Regions from separate parts of the Micromonospora sp. WMMD708 genome, predicted to be linked through region 1. Evidence: predicted binding sites of a transcription regulator. Region 1 holds the regulator's gene; the other holds the start of a gene.
The links. The regulator HrcA, encoded in region 1, represses chaperone genes, less so after heat shock. The targets are predictions, from matches to a motif close to GGTTNGCACNCTCNNNNNGAGNGTGCNAACC.
Positions count from the first base shown of each region.

Region 1 (15,782 bases):
GTGGGGCCCTGCGCCACCTGCTTCCATCTCGCGCCGTGCCCTGCTGGCGCGGCGTGCGGACGATACCCCCATCGTATCCGCTCGGTCCCGGCGGCACCGCGTCACTTTCGCCCGGCCGACGGGACCGGGCGGTCGTACCCACCTGCCGGACCCGGGTCGGCGGCCGGTCTCGGGCCGGGGCCCGCCCGGTCAGGCCCGGAAGTCGTACCGGTCGAAGGTCTCCTGGCGGCGGGTGAAGCGGTAGGTGGCCCAGTGCATCGCGACCACCGTCCCGTCGCCGTCGCGGGTGAGCCGCAGCAACTCCCCGGCCTCCCGCCCGGAGACCGTCCGGAACACGTCCGGCGACTGCGACGTCGGCGCGAACACCGCCGGGGGCCGCCCCGCCGGATCGTCCGCGCCCCGGGCCCGCAACGCCCCGTCGTGCCAGGAGAAGACGTACTCGAACCCCTCGCCCCACCAGCGGCCCAGCACCCCGCGCAGCGGGCCGGGCGCCCCCGGGCCCGGCCGCCACGGCACGACCTCCGCCGGGTCGTTCCCGGCCGAGGCGGCGAGCAGCCGGTGCGGCAGCTCCAGCACCTCGGCGGCGGTACCGCTGGAGGCGAGCACCGCGCAGCCCATCGCGCCCGCCGTGCCGTCCCCGCCGCGCCGGCCGTAGACCCCGGCCAGGAACCCCGGCATCGCGCCGTCGTGCCCCACGTGCACCACCCGGTCCGCGAACGGGACCAGGATCAGACCGAGCCCGAAGCCGGCCTTCCAGACCGTCTCGTCGGTGGTGGTCACCGGCCAGCGCATCTCGTCCAGCGTCGTCGCGGCGAGCACCGCACCGGTCGGGTCCAGCGCGGCCGGATCGGCCAGGAACGCCGCCCACCGGGCCATGTCCGTCGCGGTGCTCCACAGCTGTCCGGCCGGCCCGACCGCCCCGAAGTCGGTCGGCGGCTCCGGATGCACCTCGTCGGAGTACGCGTCGACCAGGAACCCGGTCACCGCCTGCGGCCCCGGGTCGACCGAGGTGTCCGCCAGCGCCAGCGGGGTGAGCACCCGGTCGGCGAGCACCTCGGCCCAGGTGCCGCCGCGCAACCCGCCGACCAGCCGGCCGAGCAGCGCCATGCCCAGGTTGGAGTAGTGGTAACGGCGGCCGTTGGGCAGCACCCGCTCGGCCCGGACCAGGTCGGCCACGAGTTCGTCCACCTGCGGCGCGCGCAGCGTGTCCCACACGTCGCCGTACGGCTCGCGTTGCAGCCCGGCGGTGTGCGACAGCAGCCGGCGTACGGTCAGGTCGCCGTGTGCGGGCAGGTCGAGGTGCCGGCCCAACGGGTCGTCCAGGTCGAGCAGCCCGTCGTCGCGGCACTGCAACACCAGCACGGCGGTGAAGGTCTTGGTGACCGAGCCGATCCGGAACCGGCTCGCCGGGCCGAGGACGGTGTCGTTGCCGGTGCCACCGACCTGGAAACTCCAGAGCGGACTGTCGGCCCGGTGCAGCGCCACCGCCAGGGCGGGCACCCGTGCCTGTGCCTGGGTCGCGCGGACCATCCGTTCCAGCCGACGCCTGGCGGATGCCCTGTCGCCGGCCGGCTCGGGTTGCGGATCGACCGTCGACGTCACGCCAGGTCCCGCGCCAGCATCGGGCCCAGGGGTGCGCCGCCGAGCAGGTGGGCGTGCACGTGGAAGACCTCCTGGCCACCGTACGGACCGGTGTTGAACATCAGCCGGAAGCCGTCACCGGTCAGCCCCTCGTCCTCGGCCACCGCCGCCGCCGTGGCCAGCACCTCGCCGGCCAGCGCGGGGTCACCCTGGCCGAGCGTCGCCACGTCGGCGTAGTGCTCCTTGGGGATGATCAGCACGTGCACCGGCGCCTTCGGACCGATGTCACGGAAGGCCAGGGTGGTAGCGGTCTCCTTGACGATGGTGGCCGGAATCTCCCCGGCGACGATGCGGCAGAACAGACAGTCGGCTCCCATCCCCCCACTCTAAGGACCACCCCTCCCCCACTCCCCCGCCCGCCCCTCCCCGCTCTCTCCCGCCCTGCCCCTCGCCTTCTCCCCCGACTGCCCCCGGTGATCAAGAGCTTTACGTCAATTCCAGCCCCGACGATGACGCCAACCTCTTGATCACCGGCCACGCCGCCGGGGGACTTGGTAAGCGACGGCATTGAGGGGCGGTGATCAAGAGGTTTGGGGCGGGAATGGGGCTGGGAGACGACGCAAACTTCTTGATCACCGGGGGCACCGCGGGGAGGGGCACCGGAGGAGCGGTGACCAAGAAGTTTGGGGCGGGGATCGGGCTGGGGATGACGCAAAGCTCTTGATCACCGGGGCGGGGGCGGGGCAGGGGCGGGGCGGGGCAGGGGGCGGGGTGGGCCGGGAGCGGGCAGATCGGGGTGGGGTGGGTTACCAGCGGGAGAGGCGGGTGGCGAGGACGGCCAGGGCGGCCGGGCCGGCGGTGGAGGTGCGTAGGACCGAGGGGCCCAGGCGTACCGCGCGGGCGCCCGCGTCGGTGAAGGTGGTCAGCTCGGTCGGGGCGATCCCGCCCTCGGGCCCGACAACCAGGACGATCTCGCCGGTGGTCGGCAGGTCGACAGTGGTGAGCCGGTCGTCGGCCTCCTCGTGCAGGACGAACGCCGTGCCCGCCCCGGCGATCCGGCGGGCCACCGAGGTGGTGGACTCGTCCGGCGCGCCGGCCACCACCGGCAGCCACGCCCGGCGGGCCTGTTTGGCCGCCTCCCGCGCCGTCGCCACCCACTTCTCCCGGGCCCGTACGCCCCGGTCACCGCGCCACTGCGCCACCGAGCGGGACGCCGCCCAGGGCACGATCTCGTCCACCCCGACCTCGGTCATCGCCTGTACGGCCAGCTCACCCCGGTCACCCTTGGCGATGCCCTGTACCACGACCAGCCGGGGGACGTCCGCGTCGACGTACCCCCGGGAGGTGACGGTGAGGTCGAGGGCACCCCGGCCGACGGCGGTGACCACGGCGGTGGCGGTGCCGCCCCGCCCGTCGGCGAGCAGCAGTTCCTCGCCGACGCGCAGCCGTTGCACGGTGGCGGCGTGGTGCCCCTCGGGACCGTCCAGGGTGAAATGGTCGGCAGGGGGCAGCGACTCGACCAGGAACAGCGGCGCGGACACGCCGATCAGGCTAACCGGCCGGGCCGGCCGGGGAGCCACCCGGGACGCCGGCCCGACCGGCACAAGACCGACCCGGCACGAGACCGACCCGGCACGAGACCGGTCGGGGCGGCCCGACCGGTCAGGCGTGGCCGTTGAAGGCGTCGCGCATCCGGGAGAAGAAGCCGCCCTGCTTGCTCAGCTCGGCGACCTCCTCACCCCGGGTCTTGGCGAAGTCCCGCAGCATCTTCTCCTGGTCGGCGTCGAGCTTGGTGGGGGTACGCACGTCGAGGTGGACGTAGAGGTCGCCCCGACCGGTGCCGCGCAGGTGCGGTACGCCCCGGGCACGCAACCGCAGCGTGCTGCCCGGCTGGGTGCCGGCCTTGACGTCGACGTTCTCGTCGCTGTCCAGCGTCTTGATGGTGAGCCGGGTGCCCAGCGCGGCGGCGGTCATCGGCACGGTGACCCGGCAGTGCAGGTCGTCGCCCTTGCGGGAGTAGACGTCGTGCGGCCGCTCGTGGATCTCGACGTAGAGGTCACCGGCGGTGCCGCCACCCGGGCCGACCTCGCCCTGCTGGGCGAGCCGGATACGCATGCCGTCCTCGACCCCCGCCGGGATCTTGACGGTCAGCGAGCGGCGGGTCCGCACCCGGCCGTCGCCGGCGCAGGTCGGGCAGGGGTGCGGGATGGTGGTGCCGTAGCCCTGGCAGACGGTGCACGGCCGGGCCGAGACGACCTGGCCGAGGAAGGTGCGCTGCACCGACTGCACCTCGCCCCGGCCGCCGCACGCCTCGCAGGTCGCCAGGTGGGTGCCAGCCGCGGTGCCCGCCCCGGAGCAGGTGGTGCAGAGCACGGCGGTGTCGACCGTGATCGGGGCCTCGACGCCGAAGGCGGTCTCGTGCAGGTCTAGTTCCAGCCGCAGGATCGCGTCGGCCCCGGGCCGGGTCCGCGGCCGCGGGCCACGGGTGCCACCGGCCGCGCCGCCGAAGAAGGCGTCCATGATGTCCTGGAAGCCGACGAACGGACCGGCCCCGCCGGGGCCACCCGGGCCACCGGCGCCCCCGCCGCCCGGGGCGAGCGGGTCGCCGCCCAGGTCGACGATCTGCCGCTTCCGGTCGTCCGAGAGGACCTCGTACGCGGCGTTGATGTCCTTGAACTTCTCCTGTGCCTCCGGGTCCGGATTGACGTCCGGGTGGAACTGCCGCGCCAGCTTGCGGTAGGCGCGCTTGATCTCGTCGTCGGAGGCTTCCCGGCTCACGCCGAGAATGCCGTAGTAGTCCCTGGCCACTGCGTTCCGTGTCCTCATGTTCGTCTCGCGTTTGCGCCGGTCGGCGGCCGGAGCCGGCCGCCGGCCCTGACTGGTCAGTTCTGGGCCAGCAGCTCGCCCACGTAGCGTGCCACGGCCCGCACCGTGGCGATGGTGCCGGGGTAGTCCATCCGGGTCGGGCCGAGCACGCCCAGTCCGCCGACGATGGTGCTGCCCGGGCCGTACCCGGTGCTGACCACCGAGGCGGCGCGGAGATTGTCGACCTCGTTCTCGTCGCCGATCAGCACCCGGGTGGTGCTCGGCTCCGCCTCGCCGATCAGCTTGAGCAGCACGACCTCCTCTTCGAGCGCCTCCAGGATGGGTCGCAGCGAGCCCTGGAAGTCGAGCAGGCCACCCCGGGTGAGGTTGGCGGTGCCGGCCAGCGCGAGCCGCTCCTCGGTGCGCTCCACCAGGGTTTCCAACAGCACGGTGGACAGGGTGGTCATCGCACCGCGCAGGTGCGGCGCGCTCTCGTCGACCAGCGCCTGCACCAGCGGCGGAGTGTCGGACAACCGACTCCCGACCAGTTTCTCGTTGACCAGCCGGCGCAGGTCGAGGACGTCGTCGGCGGGGACCGGCGCGGCCAGCTCGACCAGCCGCTGCTCGACCCGCCCGGTGTCGGCGATCATGACCAGCATCAGCCGGGTGGTGGAGATCGGCACCAGTTCCAGGTGGCGTACCGACGAGCGGGCCAGCGACGGGTACTGCACCACGGCGACCTGCCGGGTGAGCTGCGCCAGCAGGCGTACGGTGCGGTGCACCACGTCGTCGAGGTCGACCGCGCCGACCAGGAAGCGCTCGATGGCCCGGCGTTCGGCCGGGCTGAGCGGCTTGACCCGGGAGAGCCGGTCGACGAAGAGGCGGTAGCCCCGGTCGGTGGGGACCCGGCCGGCGCTGGTGTGCGGCTGCCGGATGTAGCCCTCCTCCTCCAGCACCGCCATGTCGTTGCGGACGGTCGCCGGGGAGACCCCGAGCTGGTGCCGCTCGACGAGCGTCTTGCTGCCGACGGGCTCCTGCGTGGCGACGTAGTCCTCGACGATCGCCCGCAGCACGGCGAGTTTACGGTCGTCGAGACCCATCTCCCACCTCCTGACGCACGTCGTTGCGGGCGCCGCCGCACCCGGGCGAGCGCTCTGGCACTCGACTGTAGCGAGTGCCAGTCTACGTCGGCAGTACCGCCGCCGATATGATCGAGACGGACCATGACGGCGGGGGCGCTGACGCAGGGTCGAGGCCAACCTCACCAGTGTCGCTCTGGTGCACCCTTGCCGGCAGCCCCTACCGTGGCGGGCATGACTGAACCACCTCGCCCTCCCGGCGCGGGCGACGGTTACCCGCCGGACCCGACCGCGCCCCAGGGCTCGCCATACGATCCGCCCACCGCACCACTGTCCGGCGCGCCGGGCGCAGGCGGGTATCCCCCGCCCGGCGGGTATCCGCCGCCCACCGGTGACCAGCCGCCCGCAGGCGGTTACCCCCCGCCGGGTGGCTACCCTCCGCCCGGTGGCGGATATCCGACCGGCGGCGCCTACGGCGCGCCGAGCGGCGGCTACGCCAACAGCGAGGACAAGACCTGGGCGCTGGTCGCGCACTTCGGCGGGGCCGCCGGCGCGCTGATCAGCTTCGGCCCGCTCGGCTTCGTCGCCCCGCTGATCGCCTACCTGGTGCGCGGACAGCAGTCGCCGGCTGTCCGGGCGCAGGCCCTGGCCGCGCTGAACTTCCAGATCCTCTGGTCGATCATCGCGTTCGTGCTGCTCTTCGTGAGCTGGTGCCTGCTCTTCCTGCCCAGCATCGCGGTCGTGGTGATCCAGATCCTGTTCGGGATCATCGCCGGCATGAAGGCCAACGAGGGTCAGGCCTACCGCTACCCGATGTCCACCAGCTTCATCAAGTGAGCCCCGACCGGCCGCTCCCCCGGCCGGTCGGGCACCACCGCCGGCCCCGGCGCACCCCGCTGCGCGACGGGCCGGCGGAACCGCGCTCAGGGCAGCAGGTCGCGGACCACCGCGTCGGCCAGCAGCCGGCCCCGCAGGGTGAGCACCGCCCGTCCCTGCGGATAGGCCACCGGGTCCAGCAGCCCGTCGGCGAGCGCGCGGGCGGCGGCGGCCCGGCCCGCGTCGTCCAGCATGTCCAGCGGCAGCCCGGAGGCGAGCCGCAGGCGCAGCATCACGTCCTCCGTGTGCGCCTCGGCCGGGGTGAGGATCTCCCGGGCCAGGCCGGGTGAGTGCCCGGCGGCGAGCCGCTGCGCGTACGTCGTGGGGTGCTTGACGTTCCACCAGCGCACCCCGCCGACGTGGCTGTGCGCCCCCGGGCCGAGGCCCCACCAGTCGCCGCCGGTCCAGTAGAGCAGGTTGTGCCGGCACCGGGCCGCCCCGCCGCGGGCCCAGTTGGAGACCTCGTACCAGGAGAAACCGGCCGCGTCGAGGGCGGCCTCGGCGGCCAGGTAGCGGTCCGCCGCCACGTCGTCGGAGGGGTACGGCAGCTCGCCGCGCCGCATCCGCGCGGCCAGCCGGGTGCCGTCCTCCACGATCAGGGCGTACGCGCTGACGTGGTCGACCCCGGCGGCGACCACCTGGTCCAACGACGCGGCGAAGTCCTCGGGGCGCTCCCCCGGGGTGCCGTAGATCAGGTCGAGGTTGACGTGGTCGAACCCGGCGTCGCGGGCCTCCCGGGCGGCCTCGACGGCGCGTCCCGGGCGGTGGGTGCGGTCGAGGACCGCCAGCACCCCGGGCGCGGCGGACTGCATGCCCAGCGAGATCCGGGTGTAGCCGGCGGCGCGCAGGGTCTTCAGCGACGCGGGGGTCACCGACTCGGGGTTGGCCTCGGTGGTCACCTCGGCGTCGGCGGCCAGCCCCCAGGTGCGGTCGATGCCGTCGAGCAGCCGGGCCAGGTCGTCGGCGGGCAGCAGGGTCGGGGTGCCGCCGCCGACGAAGACCGTGTCGACCCGGGGCGGTGGCGCGTCGCCGAGCACCCGGGCGGCGAGCGTCAACTCGGCCAGCACGGTGTCGGCGTACGACTCCCGGCCGACGCCCCCGCCCAGCTCGGCGGCGGTGTAGGTGTTGAAGTCGCAGTAGCCGCAGCGGCTGGCGCAGAACGGCACGTGCAGGTAGACGCCGAACCCGCGCGAGCCGACCCCGCGCAGGGCGGTGCCGGGCAGCGCACCGTCGACGGGAACGGTCTCACCATCTGGAAGGAGGCCGGGCATGGCCACTAGTGTGCCCGGCATGACCTCTCCCGACCGACTCGTGCGGGTCGCCACGGCCCGTGGGGTGACCACCCTCACCCTGGACAGCCCGCACAACCGCAACGCGCTGTCCACCCCGCTGATGACCGAGCTGCTGGCCGGGATCGCCGCAGCGGTCGCCGACGACGCGGTCCGGGTGGTCGTGCTGGACCACACCGGCCCGGTGTTCTGCTCCGGGGCCGACCTGAAGGAGACGGCGGCGGCGTACGCCAGCGGGTCGGTGCCGGCCGGGATGCTCGGCGACGTGCTGGTGGCGGTACGGGAGTGCCCGAAGCCGGTGCTGGCGCGGGTGGCCGGGCCGGCGCGGGCCGGCGGGTTGGGCCTGATCGCGGCGGCCGACCTGGCGGTCTGCGCGTCCGAGGCGACGTTCGCCTTCACCGAGGTACGGATCGGGGTGATCCCGGCGGTGATCTCGGCGACCGTGCTGCCCCGGCTGCACCCCCGGGCCGCCGCCGAGCTGTACCTGACCGGCGACACCTTCGACGGCCTCCGGGCCGCCGAGGTGGGGCTGGTGACCGCCGCCGTGCCGGCCGGCGAGCTGGACGCGGCGGTGGCCCGGTACTGCGCGTCGCTGGTCCGGGGGGCACCGGGGGCGCTGGCCGGGACGAAGGAGCTGCTGCGCCGCCCGGCCGCCACGGACCTGCGCGCGGAGATCGCCGACCTGTCCACCCGGTCCACCGGCTACTTCCTCTCGGCCGAGGGCCGCGAGGGCGTGGCCGCCTTCCGGGAGAAGCGGGACGCGGCCTGGGTGCCCCGGGATTGACCTGGTTTGCTCCTATTTACTGCGGGAACGTGAACCGGTCGACCGACCCGGGGCCGCCGGTTGGCGACGTACGCTTGGCGAACATTGAAACGGGAGGTGCGGGTGCGGACGCGGACATTCGTGGCAGCCGGGGTCGTGGTGGCGTTGTTCGCCATCGTCGGGGGCTGGGGAGTCCGTCAACTCGACGGGGAGTTCCGGCTTCCCGTCGCCGGCCGTAGCTGCACCGTGCAGGCCGACGGCACCGTGAAGCTCGACGCCGACCAGATGGCCAACGCGGCCACCATCGCCGCGATCGGCATGCAGCGGCAGATGCCCGAGCAGGCCGTGGTGGTCGCCCTGGCCACCGCGTACCAGGAGTCGGGGCTGCGCAACCTCGCCCACGGCGACCGCGACTCGCTCGGCCTGTTCCAGCAGCGCCCCAGCCAGGGTTGGGGCACCCCGGAGCAGATCCGCGACCAGCGGTACGCGGCGAACCGGTTCTACAAGGCGCTGAAGAAGGTACGCGGCTGGGAGCGGATGGAGGTCACCGACGCGGCCCAGGCGGTGCAGCGGTCGGCGTACCCGAAGGCGTACCAGAAGTGGGCCGACGAGTCCCAGGTGCTGGCGCGGGCCCTGCTCGGCGAGGCGACCGGCGCGGTGGCCTGCACGGTGGGGCGTACCCCGGTGATGCGCGGGCAGGCCGCGGCGGCCGAGCTGACCCGCGGCCTGACCCTCGACTGGGGGTTGCCCGACGCCGGTGCGGTGGCCGAGCTGACCGACGTGACGGTGCCCGCCTCGGACGCCCGGGACGGCTGGCGGTACGCGCACTGGCTGGTCTCGCACGCCCCCGACCACGGGGTGAAGCGGGTGCGCTTCGACGGGCTGGAGTGGAATGCCGACAACGGCCGGTGGGCGAAGGTCGCCGACGGTCGGGCGACCGGGCCCCGGGTGCTGGCCGAGGTCTTCGCCGACCCCGCCTGACGGCCGGCGGGCAGTCCGCCCGGCCGGCCGGAGAGGCCGGTCAGCCGGCGACGTTCAACCGGCGGAGCACCTTCTCCCTGGTCGAGGCGGGCAGCTCGGGGACGTCGAGCAGCCGGGGCAGCAGCTCCGGCTCCAGGCTGGTGGCCCGGAACACCTCGCCGATGGTGACGCCGTGCGCCGGCCGGTCCACCACCTCCACCGGGTCGCCCGCGCTCACCTCGCCGTCGCGCAGCACCCGCAGGTAGGCCCCGGGGGCGGCCCGGACGGTGAACCGTTTGATCAGGTCGGGCACCCCCCAGAAGCCGGCGAAGGTCGTGCACGGGGTGCGCGGCTTGGTGACCTGGAGCAGCGCCGAGCCGACCGCCCAGCGTTCGCCGATCACCGCGCCGGTCACGTCCACCGCCCAGGTGGTCAGGTTCTCGCCGAACCCGCCGGGGCTGATGTCGCGGCCCAGTTCGGCCGACCACCAGCCGGCGTCCTCCTGCGCGTAGGCGTAGACCGCCTGGTCGGGGCCGCCGTGTTGGGGCCGCTCGCCGATGAAGTCGCCGGCCACCCCGTCGGTGCGCAGCAGCACCGGGCCGTCGACCGGCCGCTTGTCGATGCCGCTGCGCCCGCTCGCGTCACCCGCCCACTGCGCCTGCGTCACCACGCCGAGGTTCACCGCCGCCACCCTGCCCGTCATGGCCCCAGGGTACGGCCGGGCACGGGTGGTCGCCGTCCCGGCTCAGCCCTTGACGGCGCCCGCCACCAGACCGGAGACCATCCGGCGCTGCACCAGCAGGAAGAAGACGATCACGGGCAGGGTGAACAGCGTGGAGGCGGCCATCACCGACCCCCAGGCGGTGTCGTCGCGGCCGAAGAAGAAGGTCATCGCCACCGGCAGGGTGTAGCGGCTCTGGTCGTTGACGAAGGTCAACGCGAAGATCAGCTCGTTCCAGGCGGTGATGAAGGAGAAGATGCTGGTGGCCACCAGGCCGGGCGCGACCAGCGGAAAGAGCACCCTGCGGAAGGTCTGGGCGCGGCTGGCGCCGTCGATGGCGGCGGCCTCCTCCAGTTCCCTGGGCACGGCCGCGACGAAGCCGCGCAGCATCCACACCGCGAACGGCAGCGAGAAGCCCAGGTAGGTGAGGATGAGGCTGGGCAGGGTGTTGTATAGGCCGAGCCGCTGGATCATCAGGAACAGCGGGATGACCAGCGCCTCCAGCGGGATCATCTGCACCACCAGCAGCATGATCAGGAAGGTGGTCCGCAGCCGGAACCGGAACCGGGCCACCGCCGTCGCGGCCAGCAGCGCCACCAGTCCGCTGAGCACGACCGTGCTGACGGCCACGAGCACGCTGTTGAGCAGGAAGTCGCCGAAGGTCACGCCCGGGATCAGGTTGCCGGTGAGGATCTCCCGGTAGTGCTCCAGGGTGGGGTGGGCCGGGACCGGCCGGGGCGTGGCCGAGAAGATCTCCCGGTTCGGCTTCAGCGAGGTGGCGATCATCCAGTAGACCGGGAAGGCGGCGAAGAGCGCCACCAGCAGGCCCGCGCCGTTGAGGGCGACCTTCTTCACGACGCGTCCTCCTGCCTGAGCACCATCCGGACGTACAGGCCGGTCACCACCAGCAGGATCAGCGTGAGGATGACCGCGATGGCCGAGCCCACGCCGTACTTGGGCGGCGGGGAGAACGCCTCGGCGTACGAGTAGATCGACAGCATGAACGTCGGTCGGTCCTGGGTGCCGCCGGCCAGCACGAACTGCTGGGTGAAGACCTTGAAGTCCCAGATGGTGGAGAGCACCACCAGGATCCCGAAGACCGGCCGCAGCAGCGGGAAGGTGATCTTCCAGAACACCGTCCACGGGCCGGCCCCGTCGACCCGGGCCGCCTCGTGCAGCTCGCTCGGCACGCTCTTGAGCCCGGCGAGCACGCTGACCGCGATGAACGGGAACGAGTGCCAGACCACCACCAGGGTCAGGATCGCGAAGAACAGCAGCGGCGAGTTGAACCAGCCGTAACCCGACCAGTCGGTGCGGCCGAAGAGCGCCTGCGACAGTCCGTCCGGCAGGGCGTTGAACGCCCAGGTGACCAGCCCGGAGGTGTCATCGAAGATCCACTTCCAGACGATCGTGCCGGTCAGCGCCGGGGTGGCCCAGGCCAGCATCACGCAACTGGCCACGAAGGTGGCCATCTTCCGGCCGAGCCGGTGCAGCAGCAACCCGACCAGGGTGCCCAGCACCATCGTCAGCAGCACGTTCGCCGCCGCGAAGAGCACGGTGTTGCGCAGCACCGTACGGAAGAACGAGTCGCCGAGGATCTGGGTGTAGTTGGCCAGCCCGACGAACGGCCACTCCCGGTCCCCGCGCAGCTGCCGGACGCTGTTGAGCCGGAAGAACGACATCGCCACCACCTGGCCCAGCGGCCAGAGCAGCAGCACCCCGATCACGACCAGGCAGGGCAGCAGGAGCAGGTACGGCAGGCGGTCCACCCGGGGCCGCCGCCGGGTGGGGGTCTCCCGGGCGGCGGCCGTCGGGGTGTGCTCGGTCAGGGTGCTCACTTGGCGTTGAGGATGCTTTCCATCTCGGCGGCGGCGTCGGCGGTGGCCTGCTGCACCGACTTCTGGCCCTTGATGACCGAGCTGTTCATCGCCTGGGTGACCGTCTTGGTCCGGCTGACCTCCACCCACTTCGGGGTCAGCGGGGTGACCCGGGTGCGCTGCATGGTGCTGGCGAACGCCGCCATCAGCTTGTCGTCGGCGTAGTCGCCACCCTGCACCAGGTCGGAGTAGACCGGGAAGAAGCCGAGGCTGCCGGCGAAGGTCTTCGCGTTCTTCTTGCTCAGGAGCACGGTCAGGTAGTCCCAGGCCAGGTCCTGCCGCTTGCTGTCCTGCCAGAGGGCGATGTCCGAGCCACCGGCGAAGGCGGGGGCCGGGCCGCCGTCCGGGCCGGGGATCGGGAAGGTCCCCCAGACCTTCTCGATGTCGGGGTTGTCCTTCTTGATCGCGCCGGCCTGCCAACTGCCGGCGAAGGCCATCGCCGCCTTACCCGTGGCGAACTGGGTACGGGCGTCGATCTCGTTCCAGCCGGCGGCGGCGGGCGGGGCGACCTTGTGCACGGTCACCAGGTCGGTCCAGAACTTCACCGCCCGCTGGGCCTGCGGGCTGGTGTAACCGGACTTCCAGGTGCCGCCCTGGTCGGTGGCGATCTCGCCGCCGGCACCCCAGAGGAAGGAGTAGAACGGCAGCTCGGAGTTGCCCGGCAGGGCGATGCCGTAGCTGCCGGGCTTCCTGGCCTGCACCGCCTTGGCGACCGAGACCAGCTCGTCCCAGGTCTTCGGCGGCTGCACGCCGGCCTCGGCGAACCAGTCGGTGCGGTAGTAGACGGCGCGGACCCCGGCGTACCAGGGGACGCCGTACTGCTTGCCGTCGAGTTGGGCGTTGCGCACCAGGTCGGGCAGGACGTCCTTGCCGTCGGCCCAGCCGCCGAAGCGGCCGGAGATGTCGGCGAGCGCCTCCTGGGCCGCCCAGCCCTGGGTCTCGGTGTTGCCCAGCTCGGTGACGTCCGGACCCTCGCCGCCGGCGAGCGCCGCCTGGAACTTCTTCGGCGCCTCCAGCCAGGGTATGTACTGGACCACCACGTCAGTGTCGGGGTGCCGCTGCCGGAACTCGGTCTCGACGCCGTCGAGGAACGCCGTCTGGGCGTCGCTCCCCTCGCCCATCATCCAGACCGTCAGCTTGCTGTCGTCGGCAGCTTCGTCGTCGCCGGAACCGCCGCAACCGGCGAGCACCATCGCAGCCGAGGCCACGACGGCGGTGACCGGGGCCAGCCGCTTCCACCTGTTCACGCCACATCTCCCTCGCGCCGTCCGGCACTAACCTTCTCAGCCGCACCCTAGTAGGAAAATTTCCTTTACGACAGGGGGTGCGTGCCGCCCCGCGCGGGCGGACCGTCGACGGTGCGGCGGCGCACGGCGGGGCGTTCGGCGAGGCGACCGTATCGCAGGCGGGGACCCCTCAGGCAGGCCCCGCGACGACCCGACGGGATCGACGGTCGCCATCCGGACGAGCGGATGCCCGCCCCCGAACCGGGGGCGGGCATCCGCTGAGGTTGTCCGTGCCGGTCGGTCACCGACCGGCGGGTGGGGTCACCGGTGGGTGACACCCCGACGCCGGCCCACGCCGGCCACCAGGGCCACGGCGATGGCGGCGAGGACGACCTGCACCAGCAGCTCGGCCCAGTCGATGCCGGCGGTCTGCGTGGCGATGCCCATCGCCCGGGCCAGCACGGTGCCCAGCAGGGCCGCGCCGACACCGATCAGCATGTGCAGCCAGATCGGCATGTTCTGGCGGCCCGGCACGACCAGGCGACCCAGAGCGCCGACGATGAGACCGACGACGAGCGCGGTGATGATGCCCCAGACGGTGAACTCCACGGCCGTCCTCCTTCAGTAGATATGTCGTTGGTGAGTGTTTGTTGCTGTGGTGATCGGTAGATTCCCGAAGTGGAGAATCTCCAAACCGACTCCGGTAACGATCAGGTCTAGAACGCCCGCCACCGGTGACGGCTCCGACCCGCACACGCGAGCGGGCGCCCGACCCCGTGGGGGGTCGGGCGCCCGCTCGGCGGTGCCGCTTGACTTACCGGTGGGTGACGCTGCGGCGGCGACCCACACCGGCCACCAGGGCCACGGCGATGGCGGCGAGGACGACCTGCACCAGCAGCTCCGTCCAGTCGATGCCGGCGGTCTGCGTGGCGATGCCCATCGCGCGGGCCAGCACGGTGCCCAGCAGCGCGGCGCCCACGCCGATCAGCATGTGCAGCCAGATCGGCATGTTCTGGCGGCCCGGCACGACCAGACGGCCCAGAGCGCCGACGATGAGACCAACAACGAGCGCGGTGATGATGCCCCAGACGGTGAACTCCACGGTCGCCCTCCTCCTGAAGATTGAGTCACACGGTATGTGTGGTTCCTGTCGTGACAGCTAGGTTCCCGACCCGCCGGAAAACCAAACCGACTCACCACCACACAGGTCGCCGCACATCGATCCGATGCCGTTGCGTCGATTCGCCGGCCGTCGATGTCCGCGCAGCTCAGGACACTCGCGGCGGCCGTCCGCAGCGACACGGGGAGCGGAAGAAAATCTTCCGTACGGCACCGGGGGCGCGCATGCCGACGGCCGGCGGCCCGGTCGGAACACCGGGGCCGCCGGCCGTCGTGGGGTACCGGGACCGGCCGTGCCGTACGGAGCGCGGCCGGCCCGACCGGGCCGGCCCTCCACGCCCGCTGCGGACGGCTACTTCTTGCCGGCCGGCTTGGCGTCGGCGGAGTCCGAGGAGAGCGCGGCGATGAAGGCCTCCTGGGGGACCTCGACCCGGCCCACCATCTTCATCCGCTTCTTGCCCTCCTTCTGCTTCTCCAGCAGCTTGCGCTTGCGGCTGATGTCACCGCCGTAGCACTTCGCGAGGACGTCCTTGCGGATGGCGCGGATGGTCTCCCGGGCGATCACCCGGCTGCCGATGGCCGCCTGGATCGGCACCTCGAACTGCTGGCGCGGGATCAGGTTGCGCAGCTTCGCCGCGATCGTCGTGCCGTAGTTGTACGCCTTGTCCTTGTGCACGATCGCGCTGAACGCGTCCACCGGCTCGCCGTGTAGCAGGATGTCCACCTTGACCAGGTCGGACGCCTGCTCGCCGGAGGGCTCGTAGTCCAGCGAGGCGTACCCCTTGGTACGGCTCTTGAGCTGGTCGAAGAAGTCGAAGATGATCTCGGCGAGGGGGAGGGTGTAGCGCAGTTCCACCCGGTCGGCGGAGAGGTAGTCCATGCCGAGCAGGCTGCCCCGCCGCCCCTGGCACAGCTCCATCACCGCGCCCACGTAGTCGTTCGGGGTGAGCACGGTCGCCCGCACCACCGGCTCGTACACCTCGGCGATCTTGCCGGTGGGGTACTCGCTCGGGTTGGTCACCACGATCTCCTGGCCGTCGTCGGTGATGGCCCGGTAGACCACGTTCGGCGCGGTGGAGATCAGGTCGAGGTTGTACTCCCGCTCCAGCCGCTCCCGGATGATCTCCAGGTGCAGCAGGCCGAGGAAGCCGCAGCGGAAGCCGAAGCCGAGCGCGCCCGACGTCTCCGGCTCGTAGTCGAGCGCGGCGTCGTTGAGCTTGAGCTTGTCCAGCGCCTCGCGCAGGTTGGGGTAGTCCGAGCCGTCGATCGGGTAGAGGCCGGAGTAGACCATCGGCTTCGGGTCCTTGTAGCCGCCGAGCGCCTCGGTGGCCGGCCGGGCGTTGATGGTGACGGTGTCACCGACCCGGGACTGGCGGACGTCCTTCACCCCGGTGATCAGGTAGCCCACCTCGCCGACGCCGAGCGCGTCGGCCTTGACCATCTCGGGTGAGATGACGCCGATCTCCAGCAGCTCGTGCACGGCGGC
Region 1 covers NZ_CP186060.1:1,253,018-1,268,799, reverse strand. The annotation lists gene ACN260_RS05840 (serine hydrolase domain-containing protein) at 190-1,530, opposite strand; gene ACN260_RS05835 (histidine triad nucleotide-binding protein) at 1,599-1,958, opposite strand; gene ACN260_RS05830 (16S rRNA (uracil(1498)-N(3))-methyltransferase) at 2,388-3,122, opposite strand; gene dnaJ (molecular chaperone DnaJ) at 3,244-4,389, opposite strand; gene hrcA (heat-inducible transcriptional repressor HrcA) at 4,464-5,486, opposite strand; gene ACN260_RS05815 (DUF4870 domain-containing protein) at 5,700-6,302, shown strand; gene hemW (radical SAM family heme chaperone HemW) at 6,389-7,612, opposite strand; gene ACN260_RS05805 (enoyl-CoA hydratase-related protein) at 7,632-8,414, shown strand; gene ACN260_RS05800 (hypothetical protein) at 8,511-9,374, shown strand; gene ACN260_RS05795 (MOSC domain-containing protein) at 9,415-10,056, opposite strand; gene ACN260_RS05790 (carbohydrate ABC transporter permease) at 10,099-10,929, opposite strand; gene ACN260_RS05785 (carbohydrate ABC transporter permease) at 10,926-11,912, opposite strand; gene ACN260_RS05780 (sugar ABC transporter substrate-binding protein) at 11,909-13,198, opposite strand; gene ACN260_RS05775 (GlsB/YeaQ/YmgE family stress response membrane protein) at 13,499-13,786, opposite strand; gene ACN260_RS05770 (GlsB/YeaQ/YmgE family stress response membrane protein) at 13,992-14,279, opposite strand; gene lepA (translation elongation factor 4) at 14,649-15,782, opposite strand, start outside.

Region 2 (15,782 bases), 610 kb from region 1:
CCGCTCGACGTCGTACCCGCTGTTGCCGGCGGTCGGGAAGTACGGGTCGCCGACGCCGGCCGGGCCGGGGGTCACCCCCGGGGTCGCCCCGGGCGTCGGGGTGGACCGGGGTTCCCGCCGGGGTTCCGGGTCGGCGGTACAGCCGGCCAGGGCGAGCGCCCCGGTGACGAGCAGCGCGAGCCCACGCCGGTTCCGGCTCATGGCCACCTTCGTCCCCCGTTCGCCGTCGCCGTCCGCGCAGCCTACCGACCCGGCAGGCCCGGCGGGCCGGTAACGCCGCACGACGAGCGGGGCGGGGTGCGACCGGCCGGGCCCACGGTGGAGCCGGCCGGCCGCGACGGACCCGGGTCAGCGGTCGAGGACCAGCCCGACCCGCTGGAACTCCTTCAGGTCGCGGTAGCCGCACTTGGCCATCGCGCGACGCAGCCCACCGAACAGGTTGAGCTGGCCGTCCGGCTCGTCGGCGGGACCGAACAGCAGCCGCTCCATCGAGCCGAGCGGTTCGCCGGCCACCTCGAACGCCCCGCGCGGCAGGGACGGGTGGCTGGCCGCCGAGTGCCACCAGGCGCCGCCGGCCGGGGCCTCCTCGCACAGCGACAACGGCTCGCCGAGCATCACCGCGTCCGCGCCGCAGCCGAGCGCCTTGGCGATGTCGCCGGAGGTCTGGATGTCGCCGTCGGCGATGAGGTGCACGTAGCGTCCACCGGTCTCGTCCAGGTAGTCGCGGCGGGCCGCGGCGGCGTCGGCGATCGCGGTGGCCATCGGCACCCGGATGCCGAGCACCGACTCGCTGGTCGACCAGTCGTCACCGCCGATGCCGACGATCACGCCGGCCGCGCCGGTACGCATCAGGTGCAGCGCCGTCTTGTAGTCGGTGCAACCGCCGACGACCACCGGCAGGTCGAGGTCGGCGATGAACTCCTTGAGGTTCAACGGCTCGTCGGTGGTCGAGACGTGCTCGGCCGAGACGATGGTGCCCTGGATGACCAGGATGTCGACGCCCGCGTCCAGGATCACCGGGGCCAGCGCGAGGGTGTGCTGCGGGGACACCCGGACGGCCACCGTGCTGCCGCCGGCCCGCAGCTCGCGGACCCGCTCGGCGATCAGGTCGGGACGGATCGGCTCGGCGTAGACCTCCTGGAGCCGCTTGGTCGCGCGGGCATCCTCGCCCAACCCGGCCAGCTCCTCCAGCACCTTGGTCGGGTTCTCGTAGCGGGTCCAGAGGCCCTCGACGTTGAGCACGCCCAGGCCGCCGAGCTGCCCGAGCCGGACGGCCGAGGCGGGGCTCATGGTGGCGTCCGACGGGTGGCCGACACAGGGGATGTCGAACTGGTAGGCGTCGAGCTGCCAGCCGGTGGAGACGTCGTCGACGTCCCTGGTCCGCCGGCTGGGCACGATGGCGATGTCGTCCAGGTGGTAACCGCGCTGCGCGGTCTTGCCCAGCCCGATCTCGACCACGTCACGCATGAGGGACTCCAGGTGGTTGGGGGTGGTGGGTCAGCGGGTGTGGTAGTTGGGGGCCTCGACGGTCATCTGGATGTCGTGCGGGTGGCTCTCCTTGAGCCCGGCCGCCGTGATCCGGATGAGCTGGCCCCGGTGGTGCAGGTCGGGGATGTTCTCCGCGCCGGCGTACCCCATCGCCAGCCGCAGCCCGCCGACCAGCTGGTGGGCCACCCGGGACAGCGGCCCCCGGTAGGGCACCTGGCCCTCCACGCCCTCCGGCACCAGCTTGTCGTCGCTGAGCACGTCCTGCTGGAAGTAGCGGTCCTTGCTGTACGACTTGGCCTGGCCCCGGGACTGCATCGCGCCCAGCGACCCCATCCCCCGGTACGCCTTGAACTGCTTGCCGTTGACGAAGATCAGCTCGCCGGGGCTCTCCTCGCAGCCGGCCAGCAGGCTGCCGAGCATCACCGTGTCGGCACCGGCCACCAGGGCCTTGGCGATGTCACCGGAATACTGGATGCCGCCGTCGCCGATCACCGGGACGCCGGCCGGACGGGCCGCGCGGGCCGCCTCCATGATCGCGGTCACCTGCGGCACCCCGACCCCGGCGACGATCCGGGTGGTGCAGATGGCACCCGGGCCCACCCCCACCTTGACGCCGTCGGCACCGGCGTCGACCAGGGCCTTCGCCCCGGCGTAGGTGGCCACGTTGCCGCCCACGATGTCGATCGTGACGTCGGCCTTGAGCCGGCGGACCATGTCCAGCACGGCCCGCTGGTGGCCGTGCGCGGTGTCCACGATCAGCACGTCGACGCCCGCGTCGACCAGGGTCCGGGCCCGCTTGTAGGCGTCCTCGCCGACCCCGATGGCGGCGGCGACCCGCAGCCGGCCGGCGTCGTCCTTGGTGGCGTCCGGGTACTGCTCGCTCTTGGTGAAGTCCTTGACGGTGATCAGGCCGCGCAGCCGCCCCGAGTCGTCCACGATCGGCAGCTTCTCGACCTTGTGCTGACGCAGCAGCGTGAGCGCGTCGTCCTTGCTCACCCCCACCGGGGCGGTGACCAGCGGCGTCCGGGTCATGATCGCGTGAACCGGGGTGGCCGGGTCGGAGACGAACCGCATGTCCCGGTTGGTGACGATGCCCACGAGCTGGCCCTCGCCGTCGACCACCGGGACGCCGGAGATGCGGTAACGGCCGCACAGCTCGTCGACCTCACGCAGGGTGTCCTCGGGACTGGCCGTCACCGGATTGGTGATCATGCCGGACTCGGAGCGCTTGACCAGGTCGACCTGGAGCGCCTGGTCCTCCAGGGACAGGTTGCGGTGCAGCACGCCGATGCCGCCCTGGCGGGCCATCGCGATCGCCATCCGGGCCTCGGTGACGGTGTCCATCGCGCTGGACAGCAGCGGGATGGACAGCTCCACGTTGCGGGTGAGCCGGGTGCGGGTGTTCACCCGGCTGGGCACCACGTCCGACTCGCCGGGCTGGAGCAGCACGTCGTCGAAGGTCAGGCCGAGCGGCACCACCCGCGCCGACCCGGCGGGCAGCTCCGGCAGGTGGCCGCCCCACTCGCCGCTGTCGACGCCGGCCGGAAGATCGGTGCTGGGCGAATTCTCCACGATTGCTCCCCTGAGCTGCTCGGACGGGATTCAGCGAGGCGGCGCGCGCGGCAACCGGCGCACGCCGGGGTGACGGCGAGTCGTCTCATCGTACCCACTGAGCAGGGCGGCCCTCGCCGGCTACCGGTCGGGGTCGGCGACGCCACAGCGACCGCCGGGGGGCGCGTGCGGCGAGGGTTGGGTCTACGGTGAGGGGGTGCACGACGAGCCCATCGACCCGTTCAACGGCGACCCGGCCGATCCGGCTGCGGGGCTGGACGATCCGGGCGACGACGCCCCGCTCGACCCGCTGACCGAGGTCGAGCGGCAGGACGTGCTGGAAGACCTCGCCGACCTGGAGATCTACCAGGCCCTGCTGTCCCCGATCGGGGTACGCGGGCTGGTCATCGAGTGCGAGGACTGCCGCGAGCCGCACTACTTCGACTGGGACCTGCTCCGGGGCAACCTGCGGCACCTGCTCAGCTCGGGCCGGCCCCGGGTGCACGAGCCGGCCTACGACCCCGACCCGGACCACTACGTCACCTGGGACTACGCCCGGGGCTACGCCGACGGGGTGCACGACACGCTGACCGAGTCCGCGGGCGACGACACCGACTCCGACGACTGACCCCCGGGCTGCGGCGGCCCGCCGCCGGGCCGGTTCGGAGCCGGGACGGTCAGGCGACCAGGCCGGCGCGGAAGCCGGCGGCCACCGCGTGCGCCCGGTCCCGCGCGCCGAGCTTGCGGAACAGCCGCCGGGCGTGCGTCTTGACGGTGTCCTCCGAGACGAACAGCTCCCGGCCGATCTCTGCGTTGCTCTTGCCCTCGGCCATGCCGAGCAGCACCTGGAGTTCACGTTCGGTCAGCCCGACCGAGGTCCGGCCGGCGCGCGCGCCGGAGGTCGGACGCGGCAGGCCGGCGGCCGGGGCCGACTCGGCCGGTGTGCCCTCCGGGTCCCCCTCGACCTCGTCGTCGCCGCGCTGCACGGGCACCACCGACGGCGCTCCGGGCGTACCGTCGGCCGGCGGCGACCAGCCCGGGGCGGGCGGGCGACCGGATCGCGGGGGCGCGCCGACCGCGGCGGTGTCCCGGGCGGGGTCGGCGACCCGGTGCCGGGCGGGCCGGCCGGGCGCGGCGAGCAGCAGCAGCGCCTTCGCCACCGCGCTGGTCAGGTCGTGGTCGGCGCCCTGGATGAGGCCGCGTGCACCGGCGCTGATGGTGGCCGCCGCCGCCTCCGACTCCTCGGTGCCGAGCAGCAGCACCGCGGCCTGCGGGGCGCGGGCGAGCACCCGGCGCACGAAGCCGGCACTGTCCGGCCGGGTGAGCGCCGTGTCGGCCAGCACCACGTCGACCGGGCGCTCGGCGAGCCGCAGCATCACCTCGGGATCGGAGACGGCTGTCCGGACGACCGCGGCCAGGCCGAGTCGCGCCGCCGCGTTGGTCAACTGCTGCGCGGCGATCGGTGTCCGAACGCATACGAGAACGGTACGCAAGGTGGTCTCCTCTCCGGACACGAGCAGACCATGACGGGGTCCACCGAGGAGGAGGTTCCGGGCAATCCTCTGAACTTTTCCGACATTTGGGTCATACGCCGCAGGAGGCTTCGGGTTTTCGATCTCAACACGTGTGAGTCGACGAGGGTTCGGGTACCGAGGCTCCACGCCGGAAACGGGGTACGCCAGCGCGGACCACAGCCCGGACGCCGGTTCAACGAGGATCTCCGCGGTGCCGCGCGGGAGGAGGGGTGCTGATGTCGAACGTACGTAGACTGCCCGGACCCATCGTCGACCTGTGGGACTGGCAGCGTCTCGGCGCCTGTCGGGGCCGGGACAGCGCGCAGTTCTTCCACCCGGACGGCGAGCGCGGTTCGTCCCGGCTGCGCCGGGAGTCCGGTGCCAAGTCCGTCTGCCAGGCCTGCCCCGTGCGGGCCGAGTGCGCGGCGCACGCCCTGTCCGTGCGGGAGCCGTACGGCGTCTGGGGCGGCCTCAGCGAGTCCGAGCGGCTGCGGCTGCTCGCCCTCGGCTGGGAGGACCTGGCCGACCGCCGGCAGACCCGGGTGGACATCGCCCGCATGGAGGCCCGGCTCGGCGCTTCGCACAAGACCGCCGTACCGGCCCAGCGCAAGATCGCCTGACCGACCCACCACACCTCGACGAGGCCGCACTCCGATCTCCGGAGCGCGGCCTCGTCGTTCCCGGCCCACGGTCACGACGCCGGGCCGACAGGTACGACAAGCGGGGCGGGGCGGGCCCGGCATGGCCGGACCCGCCCCTTCATTGCACCCGATCCTGCTCCGAGCCGTCCTACGGCTCACCCGGCACGGCGTTCGCCGCCGGCCGCGGGAGTCAGGAACAGCGGGGTCGCACCTGCGTCACGCCGTCAGCGCTGCAGGGTCAGCAGACCCGGCCGGTACGGCAGGAGGCCGTAGTCACCGCCCGAGTTCGTGGCGCGGCCCTGGTACAGCAGTTGCAGGTTGCACGGGTCGATCGTGTTCGTCTGGTCCGCGCTGGTACGCAGCAGCTCACCGTGGCTGATGTCGTTGGTCCAGGTGGCACCGCTGTTGGCCTTGCCCGCGAACGGGTTGTTGTAGGTCGTCGCGTTCGGCGTCCAGGTGCCGCTCAGGCTGGTCGCCGTGAACGAGCGGAAGTAGCGCTCCCAGGAACTGGTCCTGGCCTCGATGATCATCAGGTACTGGTTGCGGCCCGCGACCTTGTAGACCTGCGGCGCCTCGAAGATGTTCTCCGAGGTGTCGCTCATGATGGTCGTGTAGCTGGAGCCGAAGTTGCCCGGGAAGTTCCCGATCGGCATGATCTGGCGGTAGATCTTGCCGTTGTCACCGGCGAAGAACAGGTACATGTTCTGGTCGTCGCCGATGATCGTCTGGTCGATCACACCGGTGCTGGAACCGGTGATCGACGCAGTCGACAGGGGCTGCGCGGCCGACCAGCCGTTGGCGTTGGCCGGGTTGGTCGACGTGCGGTACGAGAACGACGTCGGGCCCCACTGGTGGGCGAGAACCCAGATGTTCTTCGGCGCGAAGTAGAACAGCGACGGCGCGACGGTGCTCTGGCTCATGGTGTTCTGGGGAGCCGTGCTGAGCTGGTTGAGGTTGTCGACCAGGCCGAAGTTCATCGAACCCCAGCCGCCGGTGGCGCTGCTGCTGTGGGTGGTGGCGTACACCAACTGCTTGCCCTGGTAGGGGGCGATGGTGAAGTCCTTGAGCGACGCCCAGCCGGCCTTCGGCTGCGCCAGCGGGCCGGTCGACGACCAGCGGTAGGTAGTCGGCAGGGAGCAGTTGCCCGTCGGCGGCGGGGTGGTCGGCGGCGGCGTGGTGGGGGGCGGGGTGGTGGGGGGCGCGGTCGTCGGCGGCGTGGTGGGCGGGTTGGTCGGCGTCGTGCCGCCGTTGCAGGCCACCCCGTTGAGCGCGAAGCTCGTCGGGACCGGGTTGCTCGACGTCCAGGCCCCGTTGAAGCCGAACGACACCGAGCCGTTGGTCGGGATCGCGCCGTTGTAGCTCACGTTCTTGGCGGTCACCGCCGAGCCGCTCTGCGTCACGGTCGCGTTCCACGCCTGGGTCACCGACTGCCCGGAGGCGAAGGACCAGGTCAGCGTCCAACCGTTGAGCGCGTCACCCAGGTTGGTGATGGCGACGTTGGCCCCGAAGCCACCGCCCCACTCCGAGGAGACGGTGTAGTTCACCGAGCATCCCGCTGCCGCCGCACCTGCGGGCAGCGCGGTGACCACCGACGCCGACGCCAGCAACGCGACACCGGCCGAGATCAGGCCGACATTGGCCGATCTGGATCTGGACATAAAACACCCTCCTGACGGGACGCGACCTGCACATTGGTGGTGGCCGTTGTTAGGTTAACGTTAACAGTCGCGTCAGGTATGTTACGGGAGCGCTCCCACAGCCTCAAGCCTCGATATCACCGTGGAATTTTTGGTTATCCGAACATTGATCACTCTTGATGACTGAACGGTGATGGGAAATCAGCGGACGGTGACTGTGACGCTGTGCCAGCCGGTCGCCCCGTCCGGGGCCACCGGCGCGGTCAACGGGGTCTGCGTCTCCCCGTCCCGGTCGGTCGCCCGCACCTGGAGGGTGTGCTCACCCGGGGTCGCCGGCCACCGCCACGACCACTGCACCCAGGTGTCCACCGACACCGTCGGGGCGAGGGTCGCCTCCTGCCACGCGCCGCCGTCGACGCGTACCTCGACCCGGCTGATCCCCCGGTGCTGCGCCCAGGCCACCCCGGCGACCGTCACCTCGCCCGCGGTGAGCCGGTTACGCGCGCGCGGGGTGTCGATCCGCGACTGCGTCTTCACCGGCCCCTGCGCCGACCAGCCACGCGGCACCCAGTACGCGTCGAAGTCGGCGAAGCTGGTCAACTCCAGCTCGGTCACCCACTTGCAGGCCGACACGTACCCGTAGAGGCCCGGCACCACCATCCGCACCGGGAAGCCGTGCTCGACCGGCAGCGGCTCGCCGTTCATCCCCACCGCCAGCAGGGCGTCCCGCCCGTCGCGCAGCGCCGCCGTCGGCGTGCCGCAGGTCCAACCGTCGACCGAGCGGCCGACGACCTGGTCGGCCCCGTCCTCCGGCTGCACCTCGTCGAGCAGTTCCCGGATCGGTACGCCCAGCCACCGGGCGTTGCCGATCAGGTCCCCACCCACCTCGTTGGAGACGCAGGCGAGGGTGACGTACCGCTCCACCATCGGGCGGGCGAGCAACTCGGCGAAGGTCAACTCGATCGGGTTGCGCACCCGACCGTGGATGCGCAGCCGCCAGGTCTCCGGGTCGACCTGCGGCACCACCAGCGCCGTGTCGATCCGGTAGAAGCCGCCGTTCGGCGTGGTGTAGGGGGCGAGCTGGGCCAGGGACAGGTCCGCGCCGACCGGCACCGGCGGCGCCGCCACCGACGGGGTGGGCAACGCGACCGCCTGCCGGGCCGCCGAGACCCCCCGCCGCCCGGCGAGCCAGTGCCCGCCCAGCCCCACCACGGTCGCCGCGCCCGCGAGCAGGCCCGCACCGCGCAGGAACCGCCGCCGGGACTCCGGGTCGGTCGACTCCAGCGGCTCCCACCCGACAGGCGGCCCGCCGGCCGAAACCGCAGGCGCACGCGGACCGTCGACCCCCGGAGCACCGCCCGCCGTCGACCCGGCGACCGGCGGAACGTCGGCCCCGTCCACCGCTGGACCGGCCACCGGCGGCCCGCCGGCCGCAAGCGGCCGGTCGGTTGGCGACGACCCGGGGGTCGGGGGCGGCCCGGGACGGACGGCCGGCAGCGGGGTGGGCGGCTGCCACGGCCAGGGGTCGAGCTGCCAGGGACCGGCCACGAAGGCCCAGAGCACCAGCCCGCCCAACGCCCCACCGACCAGGGCGGGGAGCACGTCGGCGGCATCCGCGCCGGCCCGGGTGAGCGCGGCGGCGACACCGAGGCCGGTGAACGCCGCGATGCCCACCAGCCCGACCGCGAGCCGGCGCACGGCGAGCACACCGATCCCGGCGGCGAACGCCGCCAGCAGCACCGCCGTGCCGACCAGCAGGGCGATCTTGTCGTACCTGCCGAAGACGTCGATGGCGAACTGCTTGAGCGGCTCGGGGACCGTGTCGACCACGACCCCGCCGACCGCGATCAGCGGGGCGGAGCGGGGACCGGTGAGGACGGCGACCGGCTCGGCGACACCGATGGCCACCACGGCGGCGGTGACCCCGGCCAGCGCGGCGAAGCCACGGGGGGTGGTGCTCATCCGGCCAGTGTCGTCGATCGACCGGGCCGGCCGCCAACCACGTCACCGTTCCGTAAGCAGCGGTCACCGTACGCGTCAGGGCGCACCGCCGAGGAACGACGGTGCGCCCTGAACAGGCGTACTACCGGGTCAGAAGCCCGGGCCGTGCTGGTGGCCGTGACCGTGGCCGTGGCCGTGGCCACCGGCGGCGGCCGGCTCCGGCTGCTCCGGCTTCTCGACCACCAGGCTCTCGGTGGTCAGCAGGAGGCCGGCGATCGACGCGGCGTTGGTGACCGCGTTGCGGGTCACCTTCACCGGGTCGATGATGCCGGACTTGACCAGGTCGACGTACTCGCCCTGGGCGGCGTCGAGGCCCTGGCCCCAGTCCTGCCCGGCGACCTTCTCCACCACCACGTAGCCGTCGTGGCCGGCGTTCTGGGCGATCCAACGCAGCGGCTCGACCAGCGCCTTGCGCACGATCGAGACACCGACCTTCTCGTCACCGGTCAGGCCGAGGTCGTCGTCGAGCACCGAGCGGATCTGGGCCAGCGCGGCACCGCCGCCGGGAACCGTCCCCTCCTCGACCGCGGCCTTGGTGGCGGCGATCGCGTCCTCGATGCGGTGCTTGCGCTCCTTCATCTCGACCTCGGTCGCCGCGCCCGCCTTGATGACCGCGATGCCGCCGGAGAGCTTCGCCAGCCGCTCGGCCAGCTTCTCCCGGTCCCAGTCGGAGTCGGACGCCTCGATCTCCTTGCGGATCTGGGCGACCCGGTCGGCGACCTCGGCGGACTTGCCACCGCCGTCGACGACCGTGGTGTTCTCCTTGTCGACCACGACGCGCCGGGCGGTGCCGAGCGCCTCCAGGCCGACCTGGTCGAGCCGGTAGCCCAGTTCCGGGGCGACCAGCTCGGCGCCGGTCAGGATCGCCATGTCCTGGAGCATCGCCTTGCGGCGGTCACCGAAGCCGGGGGCCTTGACCGCGCAGACCTTGACGGTCTTGCGGATCGCGTTGACCACCAGGGTGGACAGCGCCTGGCCCTCGACGTCCTCGGCGACGATCAGCAGCGGCTTGCTGTTCTGGAGAACCTTCTCCAGCAGCGGCAGCAGTTCCTCGATCGCCGAGATCTTCTGGGTGGTGATGAGGATGTACGGGTCCTCCAGCACCGACTCCTGCGACTCCGCGTCGGTGACGAAGTTCGGCGAGATGAAGCCCTTGTCGAACTGGAGACCCTCGGTCACCTCCAGCTCGGTGGTCAGGGTGGAGCCCTCCTCGACGGTGATGACACCGTCGCGGCCGACCCGTTCCATCGCCTCGGCGATCAGCTCACCGATGGTGGCGTCCTGCGCCGAGATCGTCGCGACGTGCGCGATCGCCTTCTTGTCGGCCACCTCGACGGCCCGGCCGAGCAGCGATTCGGAGACCTTGGTGGCCGCCGCGTCGACGCCCCGCTTGAGGGCGGTCGGGTTGGCCCCGGCGGCCACGTTGCGCAGGCCCTCGCGGACCATGGCCTGGGCCAGCACGGTCGCGGTGGTGGTCCCGTCGCCGGCGACGTCGTTGGTCTTCGTCGCCACCTCCTTGACCAGCTGCGCGCCGAGGTTCTCGTACGGGTTGGTGAGCTCGATCTCCTTGGCGATGGTCACACCATCGTTGGTGATCGTCGGCGCACCGAATTTCTTGTCCAGGACGACGTTGCGCCCGCGCGGGCCGAGGGTGACCTTGACCGCGTCCGCGAGGGCGTTGACACCGTGCTCCAGCAGGTGCCGGGCGTCGTCCGAGAAGCTCAGGATCTTCGCCATGGATGTCCCTTCGAAGCGACGTCGCCCCGGCCCGGCGAGCCGGACCGGGGCGACGACACTGGAATCGGTTTGGTTACTTCTCGATGACCGCGAGAACGTCGCGGGCGGAGAGCACCAGGTACTCCTCGCCGGCGTACTTGATCTCGGTGCCGCCGTACTTCGAGTAGAGGACGGTGTCGCCGACGTTGACGTCGAGCGGCACGCGGTTGCCCTTGTCGTCGATCCGGCCGGGGCCGACGGCGAGGACGGTGCCCTCCTGCGGCTTCTCCTTGGCGGTGTCGGGGATCACGATGCCCGACGCCGTGGTGGTCTCAGCCTCGTTCGCCTGGACCACGATCCGGTCCTCGAGCGGCTTGATCGCAACCTTGGTCGCGGTAGTCACGGGCATACCCTCCTGGGGTACTTGGTTTCGTTGCCGGCCGAGAGTCCGACCAGCGTCAATCTGCCACATGCCACCGGGCGGGGCCGTCGTCGCGGGTGCCGGTCCGCCTGGCGTTCAGCACCCGGACCGGAGCCCGGGCGCTGGCACCCTCGGGGTGAGAGTGCTAATCGCAGGTTATTCCTCGGCTAGCACTCCGTCAAGGAGAGTGCCAATCTGCCGCCCGACGTGTCGCCCGACCGGGGCCATGATCAACTGAAGGGCGGCGGCGTCGCGGTGGCGACACCCCCGGACACCGCACCGTCGGCCCGCCTGAGTCGATCTCCGGGCAGGACCGGACAATGGGCGGGTGGATCTCGACCAGTTCGCCGCGCTGCGTACCGCCGAGGGGTCGGCCGCGCTCGCCGCGGCGGTCGGGGTGGCCGGCGGCGACCCGCTGGTCGCGGCGGCGGCGCTGCGCTCACGCGGGGTGCCGGCCGGGCTGGCCGCCGCCGCGCTCACCCAGGCCGAGCTGCGCCGCCGCGCGGTCGGCAAGTTCGGCCCGGAGGCGGCCGGGATGTTCCTCACCCGACCCGGCCTGGAGCAGGCCACCCGCCGGGTGGTCGCCGACCGGCGGGCCGCCCGGCTCGCCGCCGCCGGGGTGCGCACCCTCGCCGACCTGGGTTGCGGCCTCGGCGCCGACGCGCTCGCCGCCGCCCGCGCCGGCATCCGGGTGTACGGGGTGGAGGCCGACCCGGTCACCGCCGCGCTGGCCGCCGCGAACGCCGAGGCCGCCGGGCTGGCCGGGACGTTCACCGTGGAGTGCGGCGACGCGACGGCGTTCGACGTGACCCGGGTCGACGCGGTCTTCTGCGATCCGGCCCGACGGCGGGCCGGCACCGGACGGCGGATCTTCGACCCGGACGCCTACTCGCCGCCGTGGGACTTCGTCACCGGGCTGGCCGCGCGGGTGCCGCACACGGTGGTGAAGGTGGCCCCCGGTATCGACCACGCCCGGATCCCGGCCGACGCCGAGGCGGAGTGGGTCAGCGTCGACGGCGACCTGGTCGAGGCGGCCCTGTGGTGCGGCCGGCTCGCCGAGGTGCCCCGCCGGGCGACCGTGCTGCGGGCGGGGCCCGCCGACCGGCAGCGCCCGGCGGACGGTTCGCCCACCGGCCACCGCGCCGACAGCGAGCCGGTCGCCGCCCACCGGTTGACCGGCACCGGTACGGCCGAGGCCGAGGTCGGGCCGGTACGGCGCTACCTGTACGACCCGGACCCGGCGGTGGTCCGGGCGCACCTGGTCGCCGAACTGGCCGACACCCTCGACGCGACGCTTGCCGACCCGAGCATCGCCTACCTCTACGCGGACACCCCACGCCCCACCCCGTTCGGCAGGTGCCTGGAGATCGTCGACGTGCTGCCGTTCTCGCTGAAGCGGCTGCGCGCGCTGCTGCGGGAGCGCCGGGTCGGCCGGGTGGAGATCCTCAAGCGGGGCTCGGCGTTGTCGCCCGAGCAGTTGCGCCGGGACCTGCGACTGGCCGGGGAGAATCCGGCCAGCCTGGTGCTGACCCGGGTGGCCGGGGCTCCGACGGTGCTGGTCGGTCGACCGGTCGCGGACGGGGGCCCGCCGGGCTAGCGTGACCGGCATGGCGGGACAGGCCACCGCGGCGACGGCGCTGCTGACCAAGCGGAAGATCGCCCATCGCACCCACCCGTACGACGTCTCCCCGGACGCGCCGAACTACGGCGCGCTGGTCGCTGCGGCGCTCGGGGTGCCGCCGGAGCGGGTGTTCAAGACGCTCGTCGCCGAGGTCGACGGGGCGCTGGCGGTGGCGGTCGTCCCGGTCACCGGCGAGCTGAACCTCAAGGCGCTGGCCGCGGCGCTGGGTGGCAAGCGGGCCGCGTTGGCCGACCGGGCCGCCGCCGAGCGGAGCACCGGTTACGTGCGGGGCGGGATCAGCCCGCTGGGCCAGCGCCGCCGGTTACCGACGGTGGTCGACGTCTCCGCGCTGGACCATGACACCGTCTACGTGTCGGCCGGCCGGCGGGGGTTGCAGCTTGAGCTCGCCCCGGCGGACCTGGTGACTCTCACCGACGCCCGCACCGCACGGATCGCCGCCGGCTGACCCGGCACCGGGAGCCGGTCGCAGAACGGACACGCAGCGTGATCGCGGGGCGGGTGTCCCGGGGGTGACAACCGCGTTGCTGAATTGTTACCGCCGCCAACAAACTTCTGACCTCGGCAGTCTTGCGCCCGACTCGCGGGCGGGAATACGTTGCCGGACACAACAAAACACCGACCACTCCTCCCCCACCCTCGAAAGGACCCGTGCAGATGCGCAAGGGCTTCCTCACCTTCGCCGCCGTGGGCCTGCTGGCCACCGGCAGCATGGCCGCCTGCGGCGACGACTCCAGCAGCAACGACGCCGGCGGCGACACCGCCAAGAAGCCGAAGATCGGCGTGATCCTGCCGGACAGCAAGTCCTCCGCCCGCTGGGAGACCGCCGACCGCAGGTTCCTCAAGGCCGCCTTCGACGCCGCCGGTGTCGAGTCGGACATCCAGAACGCGCAGAACGACAAGAACGCCTTCCAGACCATCGCCGACCAGATGATCACCAGCGGGGTCACCACCCTGATGATCGTCAACCTGGACTCCGGCACCGGCAAGGCCGTGCTGGACAAGGCGAAGTCGCAGGGTGTCGCCACGATCGACTACGACCGGCTCACCCTGGGCGGTTCCGCGCAGTACTACGTCAGCTTCGACAACGAGGCCGTCGGCAAGCTCCAGGGCGAGGGCCTGGTCAAGTGCCTGACCGAGAAGGGCGTCAAGAACCCGACGGTCGCCTACCTCAACGGCTCGCCGACCGACAACAACGCCACCCTGTTCAAGAACGGCTACGACTCGGTGCTCAAGCCGAAGTTCGAGTCGAAGGAATACACCAAGGGCCCCGACCAGTCGGTTCCGGACTGGGACCCGGCGCAGGCCGCCACGATCTTCGAGCAGATGCTCACCCAGACCGGCGGCAAGATCGACGGCGTGCTCTCCGCCAACGACGGCCTCGGCAACGCGGCCATCTCGGTGCTGAAGAAGAACAAGCTCAACGGCAAGGTCCCGGTCACCGGCCAGGACGCCGACGTGACCGGCCTGCAGAACATCCTCGCCGGTGACCAGTGCATGACCGTCTACAAGGCCGTCAAGAAGGAGGCCGACGCGGCCGCCGAGCTGGCCATCGCCGTGGCCAAGGGCGAGCGCAAGGAGACCGGGCAGACGGTCAAGGACCCGGAGAGCGGCCGGGACGTCCCGTCCGTGCTGCTGGAGCCGAAGGCGATCGACAAGGCGACCGTCAAGGACGTCGTGGCCGACGGCTACGTCGACAAGGCGAAGCTCTGCACCGGCGCGTACGCCGCGCTCTGCACCGCCAACGGCATCAGCTGACCGTACGACGAGCGTCGTACCCCGTCGACGCGACGCCGCCCGGCACGGAACCTCGTGCCGGGCGGCGCCCGCCGCCGGACGGGCTCCGAGATCTTCCCTCCGTCCGAAGGAGACCCCCGTGTCCGCGACCCCCCTGCTGGAACTGCGCGGGATCGACAAGAGCTTCGGTCCCGTCCAGGTCCTGCGCGACGTCGCCCTCGCCGCCCACGCCGGAGAGGTGACCGCACTGGTCGGCGACAACGGCGCCGGCAAGTCCACCCTGGTCAAGTGCATCAGCGGCATCTACCCGGCCGACGCCGGCGAGTTCCTCTTCGACGGCCGACCGGTGACCATCAACAGCCCCCGGGACGCTGCCAACCTCGGCATCGAGGTCGTCTACCAGGACCTCGCGCTCTGCGACAACCTCGACATCGTGCAGAACATGTTCCTCGGCCGGGAGAAGCGCAGCGGGCTGGTGCTCGACGAGCCGACCATGGAGCAGATGGCGGCGGAGACCCTCGCCGGGCTCTCCGTACGGACGGTGAAGTCGCTGCGCCAGCACGTCTCCAGCCTCTCCGGCGGGCAGCGGCAGACCGTCGCCATCGCCAAGGCGGTGCTCTGGAACAGCAAGCTGGTCATCCTCGACGAGCCGACCGCCGCGCTGGGCGTGGCACAGACCGCCCAGGTCCTCGAACTGGTCCGCCGGCTGGCCGACAAGGGCCTGGCCGTGGTGCTGATCTCGCACAACATGAACGACGTCTTCGCGGTCTCCGACCGGATCGCCGCGCTCTACCTCGGCCAGATGGTCGCCCAGGTGAAGACCACCGACATCACCCACTCGCAGGTCGTCGAGTTGATCACCGCCGGCCGTTCCGGCAACCTCGGTCTCACCGGCGAACCGGTCACCGCCGGCAACGGCACCGGCGCAGGGCCCGCCGACACCACTCCAGGAGGCGTTCGATGACCACCACCGCCGTGCGCAAGGAAGGCCCGGCGGCGGTCACGCCGCCGCCGACCGTCGGCAGCCACCTCCGCGGCTACTGGAGCCGGGTCCGCGGCGGCGACATCGGCGCGCTGCCCGCCGTACTCGGGCTGATCGTGCTCTGCACCGTCTTCTCGATCATGCGGCCGTCGTTCCTCACCGCCGGCAACTTCGCCAACCTGTTCACCCAGGGCGCGGCGGTCACCCTGATCGCCATGGGGCTGGTCTTCGTCCTGCTGCTCGGCGAGATCGACCTCTCCGCCGGCTTCGCCAGCGGGGTGTGCGCGGCCATCCTGGCCAACGTTGCCACCAAGGCCGGTTACCCCTGGTACGTTGCCGTGCTCGCGGCGATCCTCACCGGCGTGGTCATCGGCACCGTGCTCGGCTTCCTGGTCGCCAAGATCGGTATCCCGTCGTTCGTGGTCACCCTGGCCGGCTTCCTCGCCTTCCAGGGC
Region 2 covers NZ_CP186060.1:639,332-655,113, reverse strand. The annotation lists gene ACN260_RS03075 (M1 family metallopeptidase) at 1-201, opposite strand, end outside; gene ACN260_RS03070 (GuaB3 family IMP dehydrogenase-related protein) at 349-1,467, opposite strand; gene guaB (IMP dehydrogenase) at 1,498-3,060, opposite strand; gene ACN260_RS03060 (DUF5319 domain-containing protein) at 3,257-3,667, shown strand; gene ACN260_RS03055 (LuxR C-terminal-related transcriptional regulator) at 3,717-4,532, opposite strand; gene ACN260_RS03050 (WhiB family transcriptional regulator) at 4,790-5,173, shown strand; gene ACN260_RS03045 (non-reducing end alpha-L-arabinofuranosidase family hydrolase) at 5,419-6,852, opposite strand; gene ACN260_RS03040 (molybdopterin-dependent oxidoreductase) at 7,033-8,793, opposite strand; gene groL (chaperonin GroEL) at 8,923-10,569, opposite strand; gene groES (co-chaperone GroES) at 10,643-10,957, opposite strand; partial or broken gene ACN260_RS03025 (methyltransferase domain-containing protein) at 11,298-12,056, shown strand; partial or broken gene ACN260_RS03020 (THUMP-like domain-containing protein) at 12,135-12,566, shown strand; gene ybaK (Cys-tRNA(Pro) deacylase) at 12,577-13,056, shown strand; gene ACN260_RS03010 (sugar ABC transporter substrate-binding protein) at 13,266-14,366, shown strand; gene ACN260_RS03005 (ATP-binding cassette domain-containing protein) at 14,485-15,309, shown strand; gene ACN260_RS03000 (sugar ABC transporter permease) at 15,306-15,782, shown strand, end outside.
Region 2: groES (co-chaperone GroES) is a predicted target of HrcA. The motif match lies at 11,090-11,120, and genes of this name have one in related genera.